DNA from 2 places in the Flavobacterium sp. CG_9.10 genome. Region 2 is predicted to be linked to the other one. Evidence: riboswitches for the same ligand, from Rfam matches in the RefSeq annotation. Region 2 holds a riboswitch; the other holds the start of a gene.

What was found. Region 2 has a riboswitch for S-adenosylmethionine ahead of IWX84_RS01495 (alpha/beta fold hydrolase). Riboswitches for the same ligand answer to the same signal wherever they lie in the genome.
Region 1: linked by a shared signal. The riboswitch ahead of IWX84_RS11125 (Na+/H+ antiporter NhaC family protein) and the one ahead of IWX84_RS01495 (alpha/beta fold hydrolase) in region 2 are both predicted to bind S-adenosylmethionine.

What each region holds. Positions count from the first base shown of each region.
Region 1 covers NZ_JADOVD010000011.1:121,462-125,748, forward strand. The annotation lists gene IWX84_RS11115 (hypothetical protein) at 1-72, opposite strand, end outside; gene fabG (3-oxoacyl-[acyl-carrier-protein] reductase) at 168-914, opposite strand; gene IWX84_RS11125 (Na+/H+ antiporter NhaC family protein) at 1,083-2,405, opposite strand; SAM-I-IV-variant riboswitch at 2,464-2,560, opposite strand; gene IWX84_RS11130 (hypothetical protein) at 2,670-3,092, opposite strand; gene sucD (succinate--CoA ligase subunit alpha) at 3,306-4,178, opposite strand; gene IWX84_RS11140 (nuclear transport factor 2 family protein) at 4,266-4,287, opposite strand, start outside.
Region 2 covers NZ_JADOVD010000001.1:336,187-340,473, forward strand. The annotation lists gene IWX84_RS01485 (O-acetylhomoserine aminocarboxypropyltransferase/cysteine synthase family protein) at 94-1,398, shown strand; gene IWX84_RS01490 (hypothetical protein) at 1,744-1,938, shown strand; SAM riboswitch class I at 2,116-2,223, shown strand; gene IWX84_RS01495 (alpha/beta fold hydrolase) at 2,303-3,265, shown strand; gene thrA (bifunctional aspartate kinase/homoserine dehydrogenase I) at 3,286-4,287, shown strand, end outside.

The DNA of each region.
Region 1 (4,287 bases), on a different contig from region 2:
ATAGTGATAAAATGACAAACCACCTGCTACGACTAATGAAAGTATAATCAATAAAATAGTAGTTGTTGTCATATACCCGAATTAAAAGATTGAATAATTTAAGAATTTAAAACAAATATTCAATAAATAATCTTTAAATCTTTAAATTTTTGAATCATTAACTTATGCTAAGTAAGCATTCCTCCACAAACGTTCATAACTTGACCTGTTACATACGCACTCATATCCGAAGCAAAGAAAAGACAAGCGTTAGCAACATCTTCAGTTGTACCTCCACGTTTCAATGGAATTCCGTCTCTCCATCCTTGTACCACATCATCACTTAATTTAGCGGTCATTTCTGTTTCAATAAATCCTGGTGCAATCGCGTTGCAACGAATATTACGAGAACCTAATTCTAATGCAACTGATTTTGTAAATCCAATAACACCTGCTTTCGATGCCGCATAATTGGTCTGCCCCGCATTACCCTTCACTCCTACTACAGAACTCATATTAATAATAGATCCTGAACGTTGTTTCAAGAAAGTTCTTTGAATGGCCTTAGTCATATTAAAAACTGATTTCAAATTGACATCAATTACTTGATCAAAATCGGCTTCAGACATACGCATCAGTAAATTATCTTTGGTAATCCCAGCGTTATTAATTAAAACATCAACAGTTCCGAATTCGGCAATTACTGCGTCAACCATAGTTTGCGCTTCGTTAAAATCAGCAGCGTTAGATTGATATCCTTTAGCTTTAATTCCAAGAGCGTTCAATTCATTTTCCAGAGCTAAAGCTGATTCAACAGATGAACTGTACGTAAAAGCAACATTTGCACCATTTTTCGCAAAAACCTCTGCAATTCCTTTACCAATTCCTCGACTTGCGCCAGTAATTATAACAACTTTTCCTTCTAGTAATTTCATGTTTTAAAATTAATTTAATATTTATTTGAAGCTATTGCCGCGATACGTTGCACTCATGCCAAAACACGAGATGTGCTTCTATCAGGACTACTTTCCATACGTCAAATATAGAATAATTACTTTTTAAAAAAAATTTCAAATTCAATAAACGTTCAAGCTAGCCAAACTTTATACTTTAAAATTTTTATCAACCCATTTATCCCAATTCGAACTGTAAATTGCCAGTAAAGTAAAGCTTAATAAAAATAGATGGTACCACGCATTACTGATTAAATCAAAAAAGTCTATTTTGCCCTTAGCAAAACTTAAAATTAACAAGACTTGTGCGCCATAAGGTAAAACCCCCTGAACAACGCAAGAAAAGATATCTAAAATAGCGGCTGTCTTTTTGGGATTCAAATCATATTCGTCATTAATCTCCTTTGCAATAGGTCCGGTAATTACAATTGAAACGGTGTTATTGGCTATTGCCAAATTAGCAAAACCCACCAATGCACCGATTCCTGCCTGTGCCGATTTTTTACTTTTGATCCGTCTTTTTATTTGGTGCAATAGATAATCAATTCCGCCAGCTTTCTCCACCATCGAAGCTAAACCGCCCGTCAGCATCGATAACAAAAAGATATCAGTCATACTGATAAAACCTTCATATATTTTTTGGATAAACTCCAATACGGTAAAAGACTCTCCAATATAACCTATGATACCCGCTAAAATAGTTCCAATAATTAAAGTCGAAAAAACATTTATTCCAAACAAAGCCAAAAATATTACCACGATATAAGGAATAATAGGAATCCATTCAAATCTATTTATTGGGAGGTCAACCGACACTATATCTGAATTTAGACCTAGATAAAAGAATAAAATTATTGTAATTACTGCTGCAGGAAACGCAATAAACAAATTGACTTTAAATTTGTCTTTTAATTCGCAGCCCAAAGATTGTGTTGCAGCAATAGTAGTGTCAGAGATCATCGAAAGGTTGTCTCCAAACATCGAACCACCCAATAAAGCACCAGAAATTAGTGGTAACGATGCGCCACTTTTATCTGCTAATGTCACTGCTATAGGTCCTAAGGCAACAATTGCCCCTACAGACGTTCCGGTGGCAGTCGACAGAAAACTGGCAATCAAAAAGATTCCCAATGGAAAATAAGCCACATCTACGGTACTGATTCCTAAATTAACAACGGCATCAACGCCTCCCATAGCTTTACTCACAACGGCAAATGCACCCGCAAGCAAATAAATCAAACACATCGTCATGATTTTACTTTCGCCACAACCTGCAATTAAAGTGGTCACTTTTTCATCAGTGGAAGACTTGAATAATAAAAAAGCCGCTATAATTCCAATTAAAACGGCGACCGGAGATGGAAATGCATAAAAATCATGTAAAACAATTCCAGCACCCAAAAAAGTAAAAATAAAAACAAACAAGGGAATCAAAGCGTACGGATTTCCTCTTTTTTTCAAAAAAACAGTCATAAAATAAATTTTAAAATGAATTAATTATGACGAAAAACAAAAGCTAATAATGGGAATGTAAAACAACATTTTTTCCAAAGGATTTGGCTTATCGTTTTAGCACCTTGCTTGTTGCTGCAGGTTGCTATCCTATTACAGGATTCGTGATAACGGCTGCAAAAGTAATACATCATTAAGTAAAAAACGATATACTACGTATTTTTTTTCAAAAAAAAAAAGCCTCACCGAAGTAAAGCTTTTTGTAATTATATAAATTGAAATGAGTTAGAAAGCCACATTCCATTTTGGTAATCTTCCATTTTCATCCAAGAAATTTTGTAAAACTTGTCCTTCGACAAAAGTTGGGATACCTTTAGTTTTATCATTGAATGTTTCATACCAAACTACTTCTAGCAAACTAATATCTTCGATTTTCATTTGTGCAGGCCAAGAATATTTTCTTCCCGTTTTTGCAAATTGATGACCGTTTACAATTTTATCTTTCAAACCGCCATTTTTGATTTTCAAAGTTCCGTCATTTTGAACAGTCCCAGTAGAACCAACCATAATTAACTCTTTTTCTTCCCCAACTACATAAACCAAAAACACGCCAGATCCTTCAGAAGCATTACAAACTTCTTCTAAACTATCATCTATTGTAAATGAAAACTGATTGCTAACTTTGAATTTTTTTAATTCCTTGTACATACTATTTTATTTTTATTTGAATTGGCTTCCGTAAAAAAAGCTCACAAAATCGTGAGAATCATCTAAACCATTCGTTTATGTTTGTTCTTTATTAAAATTAAACCATTAAAACAGCTATTTTTAATAAAGTGCAAAGGTATTTCTTTAATTCCATTTATAATAAAAAAGCCCCACAAAATGTGAGGCTTTTAAAATATTTAATTTAGAAAAAAATTATCCTAAAACTTCTTTAACTTTTTTACCAATTTCAGCTGGTGAATCCACTACATGAATACCACATTCTCTCATGATTTGTTTTTTAGCTTCGGCTGTATCGTCAGAACCACCAACGATTGCACCTGCATGTCCCATTGTTCGTCCTGCTGGAGCGGTAACTCCTGCAATGAAACCTACAACTGGTTTACGGTTACCATCAGCTTTGATCCAATGAGCAGCATCAGCTTCTAATTGTCCACCAATTTCACCAATCATTACGATACATTCTGTTTCTGGATCATTCATCAATAATTCAACTGCTTCTTTTGTAGTTGTTCCAATGATTGGATCTCCACCAATACCAATAGCAGTAGTAATTCCTAAACCTTGTTTTACTACTTGGTCTGCAGCCTCGTACGTTAATGTTCCTGATTTAGAAACAATTCCAACAGTACCTTTTTTGAAAACAAAACCTGGCATAATACCTACTTTTGCTTCACCTGGAGTAATTATTCCAGGACAGTTAGGACCAATTAATCTTGCCTTTCTTTCTTTAACATAACTATTAGCTTTAATCATATCAGCTACAGGAATTCCTTCAGTAATTGCAATAATTACTTTAATTCCAGCATCAGCAGCTTCCATTATTGCATCAGCAGCAAAAGCTGGTGGTACAAAAATAATAGTTGTGTCTGCTCCTGCTTGTTCCACAGCGTCTTTTACAGTATTAAAAACAGGACGATCTAAATGAGTGGTCCCCCCTTTTCCTGGAGTTACACCACCTACAACATTTGTTCCGTACTCAATCATTTGAGAAGCATGGAAAGTTCCTTCACTTCCTGTAAATCCTTGAACAATTATTTTGGAATCTTTATTAACTAAAACACTCATGATATATATTTTATGTGATTTTTATAAATTGTTATGCAAAAGTAAGGTTTTCGAAATTATTTTGATGCCTTTTCTTATCAAAATATATTATGATAATTGACTCATTTGA
Region 2 (4,287 bases):
TTATTCTCAATTTATTGCAACATCTTAAATTAGTAAAAAAAATATAATTGAAATTAATTTAGTTTAAGAATCGAACATTAAAAACAAAAAATTATGAGTACTCAAAAATTTGCAACCAACGCATTACACGCAGGACACGACGTTACCAAAACAGCAGGAACCAGAGCTGTGCCTATCTATCAAACCAGTTCTTATGTTTTCAACAATTCAGAACATGCAGCCAATTTATTTGGACTTGCCGAAGCAGGTTTTATTTACACACGATTAAATAATCCAACCAATGATATTTTGGAGCAACGCCTTGCTGCGCTTGAAGGAGGAATAGGCGCAGTAGTTACCGCATCTGGAACCGCTGCAATTGCCACGGCATTATTGGTTTTGCTAAAAACGGGAGATCATATTGTAGCATCAAACAGTTTGTATGGGGGAACTTATAATTTACTGAGCGTCACTTTGCCAAGATTAGGCATCACAACCACGTTTGTAGACCCATCAGATCCTGACAATTTCACTAAAGCTGCACAAGAAAACACAAAAGTGTTTTTTGCCGAATCTCTTGGAAATCCGAAATTAGATGTATTGGATCTGAAAGCTATTTCGGCGCAAGCCAAAGCATTCAAAGTTCCCTTTATTGTAGATAATACAGTTGCTTCCCCTTATTTACTGAATCCTATTCAATACGGAGCCAATATTGTAATTCACTCTTTGACTAAATATATTGCCGGCAACGGAACGTCTCTTGGAGGCGTGGTTATTGATGCAGGAAATTTCGATTGGTCTAATGGAAAATTTCCTGAATTCACGGAACCTTCTGCAGGGTATCACGGATTGGTTTATCATGAAGCGCTTGGAAATGCTGCTTTTATTGCCAAAGTTCGAATAGAAGGATTACGTGATTATGGAGCGGCATTGAGTCCATTTAATGCGTTTCAGATTATTCAAGGATTAGAAACCTTACCTATCCGCGTACAGAAACACAGTGAAAACGGATTGGCTTTAGCCCAATGGTTAGAAGGTCAAGAAGAGGTGGCTTGGGTGAATTACCCAGGATTGAAGTCGAGTAAATATTATGATTTGGCTCAGGAATATTTGCCAAAAGGACAAAACGGAGTAGTCACTTTTGGTTTAAAAGGGGGTTTTGAAGCCGCCAAAAAAGTCGCCGATGAAACAAAACTATTTTCGCTTTTGGCTAATATAGGAGACACGAAATCTTTGATTATTCATCCCGCAAGTACTACGCATCAGCAATTGTCAGATGAACAACAAGTCGCAACAGGAGTAACCAAAGATTTAATACGATTGTCGGTTGGATTAGAAGACATCGAAGATTTGAAAAATGATTTACAAGTTGTTTTCGAAAGCATCAAAAATTCGCAATTAGTAAAAAATGAACACTAAAAAATAAGTCAATTTAGATATGCGGCCAGCGATGCTCAGTTCATCGTAAAAGCATAAGTAGTCAAAATAAGAATCAGTAAAAATGCGACAATAGTAGTTTCTGAAAAACTTAATCCATCGGGATAATTATTAGCTGGATACTGGTTCTTTAAATGGCATTGGACAAATAGTTGCTAAGAAAAGAATTTTAAATTGAAATCGCTGCAAATGGGAAAATGCATCATTTTTATCTAAAGGGATAAATCAAGGCATTCTTTTTGAGATAAGGGATTTGACTTTCTAACATGAAAGGATTTTATATTACAACGTACGGGTAAAATAACAAACAACTAAAAAGTAATAATTATGAAAACATTAAAATATATTTTAAGAGTATTTCAGTTTTTAAGAGAGAAACTGTTCAGTAATAATCAGCCTATAAATGAATTGATTCATCCAAGATTTGAAATAACAAAGAGGGATCCTTCGGCTCAGAAAAAGGCAGTAAATTCATTGCTTTTTCTAATGTACTCGCAAGAAAATGAAGCAATGTTTATCTAAATGGAAACGACTGTAAAAAATCATTGTGGACTTGAAACAACATAGGGAAAGAGTCCGTTTATAGACTCTTTCCAATGTTGTTATTTAAGATTGTAGTCAAAATCAATTAATGGAAAAATTTGTTTGTTTAAAAAATTAGTAGTTAATTTGTGCCTTTAAGTTCACATACGTATTGAAATGTTATAAAGAAAGGACGAGGGATTAGACCCAATGAAGCCTTAGCAACCCTTCGATTTATCGAAGAAGGTGCTGCATTCTACCACGCCAAACGTGGAAAGATAACAACGAGAATTTTACTGGTTTACCCTAGTTTTTTCTTTCTAATATTTCCAGACACAAATCAAACATCATAAAAGATTTGAAATTGGAAAATAAACCAACCCATATTACATTACAAAATTTCACCACCGAAAGTGGCGTGTTTTATCCTGTTCTAAGCTTAAGTTTTGAAGTTTTTGGACCGGCATTACATACGGCGCCAATAGTTTTGGTAAATCATGCATTGACAGGAAACTCGACAGTTGTAGGTTCGACTGGCTGGTGGAATGATTTAATTGGTGAAAACAAAACAATCGACACTAATAAATATACTGTGTTAGCTTTTAATGTTCCGGGCAATGGCTATGATGAAACTAGTATTGAGAACTATTTGGATTTCAATGCCAGAGATATCGCTAAACTCTTTATAGAAGGAATTAAATTTCTTCAAATTAAACAACTGTATGCTATTATTGGAGGTTCAGTAGGCGGAGGAATTGCTTGGGAAATAGCGGCTTTAGAGCCTAAAATAACGAAACATTTAATTCCCATTGCCACCGACTGGAAATCGACGGATTGGTTGATAGCTAATTGTTTCTTACAAGAGCAAATCCTGAATAATTCTCGAAATCCAATTGAAGATGCCAGGATTCATGCGATGTTGTGCTACCGTACTCCAGAATCTTTTAAAGAAAAATTCCAACGTACTACCAATGAAGAATTGGCCATTTTTAATGTGGAAAGCTGGTTGAGTCATCATGGTACGAAATTGCAAAAACGATTTCAACTTTCTTCTTATAAAATGATGAATCAATTGCTGAAAACGATAGACATCACCAGAAATACAGCTACGTTTGAAGAAATAGCATCAAAAATTCAAGCCGATATTCATATCATCGCCATCAATTCTGATTTGTTTTTTACTGCAGATGAAAATAAGGCAACTTATAAAGAATTAAAAAAATATAAAAGTAATGTCACCTATCAGGAAATTGTTTCCATTCACGGACACGACGCTTTTTTGATAGAATACAAACAATTAGACAATTTGCTTCAGGATATATTCTAAGCCAAAAACAACACAACACAATGAAAATATTAAAATTTGGAGGTAAATCTTTATCGAATGGTGAGGGATTAAATAAAGTGGTTGCTATTATTACAGATAAAGTAACTCAAGGAGAGGAAATTGCTATCGTAGTTTCAGCGCGTGGAAATGCTACCAATGAGCTAGAAGATATTTTAGGGATTGCATCTCAAAATGGAAATTACAAACCGCTTTTTGAAGATTTTAAAACCTACCAACAAGCCGAATATGAACATGTCGATTTATCTGAAGAATTTGAAATATTGGAAAAACTTTTTGAAGGTGTAAGCTTGATTGGTGATTACAGCAACAAAATTAAAGATTTAGTCTTGTCTAAAGGAGAATTGCTTTCGGCTAAGTTGCTTACCGCAATTTTAATCAAAAATGGAATCAACGCTCGTTTTACCGATTCGAGAGAGTTGATAAAAACGGATTCAAAATTTGGAGATGCACAACCTTTGGAACAAATTTCGAAGAAAAATGTAGTGCAATATTTTAAACAAAATAATGGCAATACGGTCAATATTGTGACCGGTTTCATAGGTTCAAACAATAAAAATGACACAACGACTTTAGGAAGAAACGGCAGCAATTATACCGCTTCTTTGATTGCTAATTATTTAAATGCTGAAGAGCTTCAGAATTACACGCATGTCGATGGGATTTATACAGCAAACCCGGATTTGGTTTTGGATGCCAAAAAAATTGACCATTTGACCTTTAACGAAGCGAATGAGTTGGCTAATTTTGGGGCGACAATTCTTCATGCTAAAACGATAATTCCTTTATTAGAAAAGAATATTCCTCTTCGAATTTTAAACACATTCAATCATGAAAACAAAGGAACTTTAATTACTTCCAATTCGAATAATGAAGGAATAAAAACACTTTCCGTACTCGAAAATGTATCGTTAGTAAACTTAGAAGGAAGAGGATTACTTGGTAAAACTGGCGTCGATGCTCGTATTTTTAGAGTGATGGGTGATAACGATATTAGTGTCAGT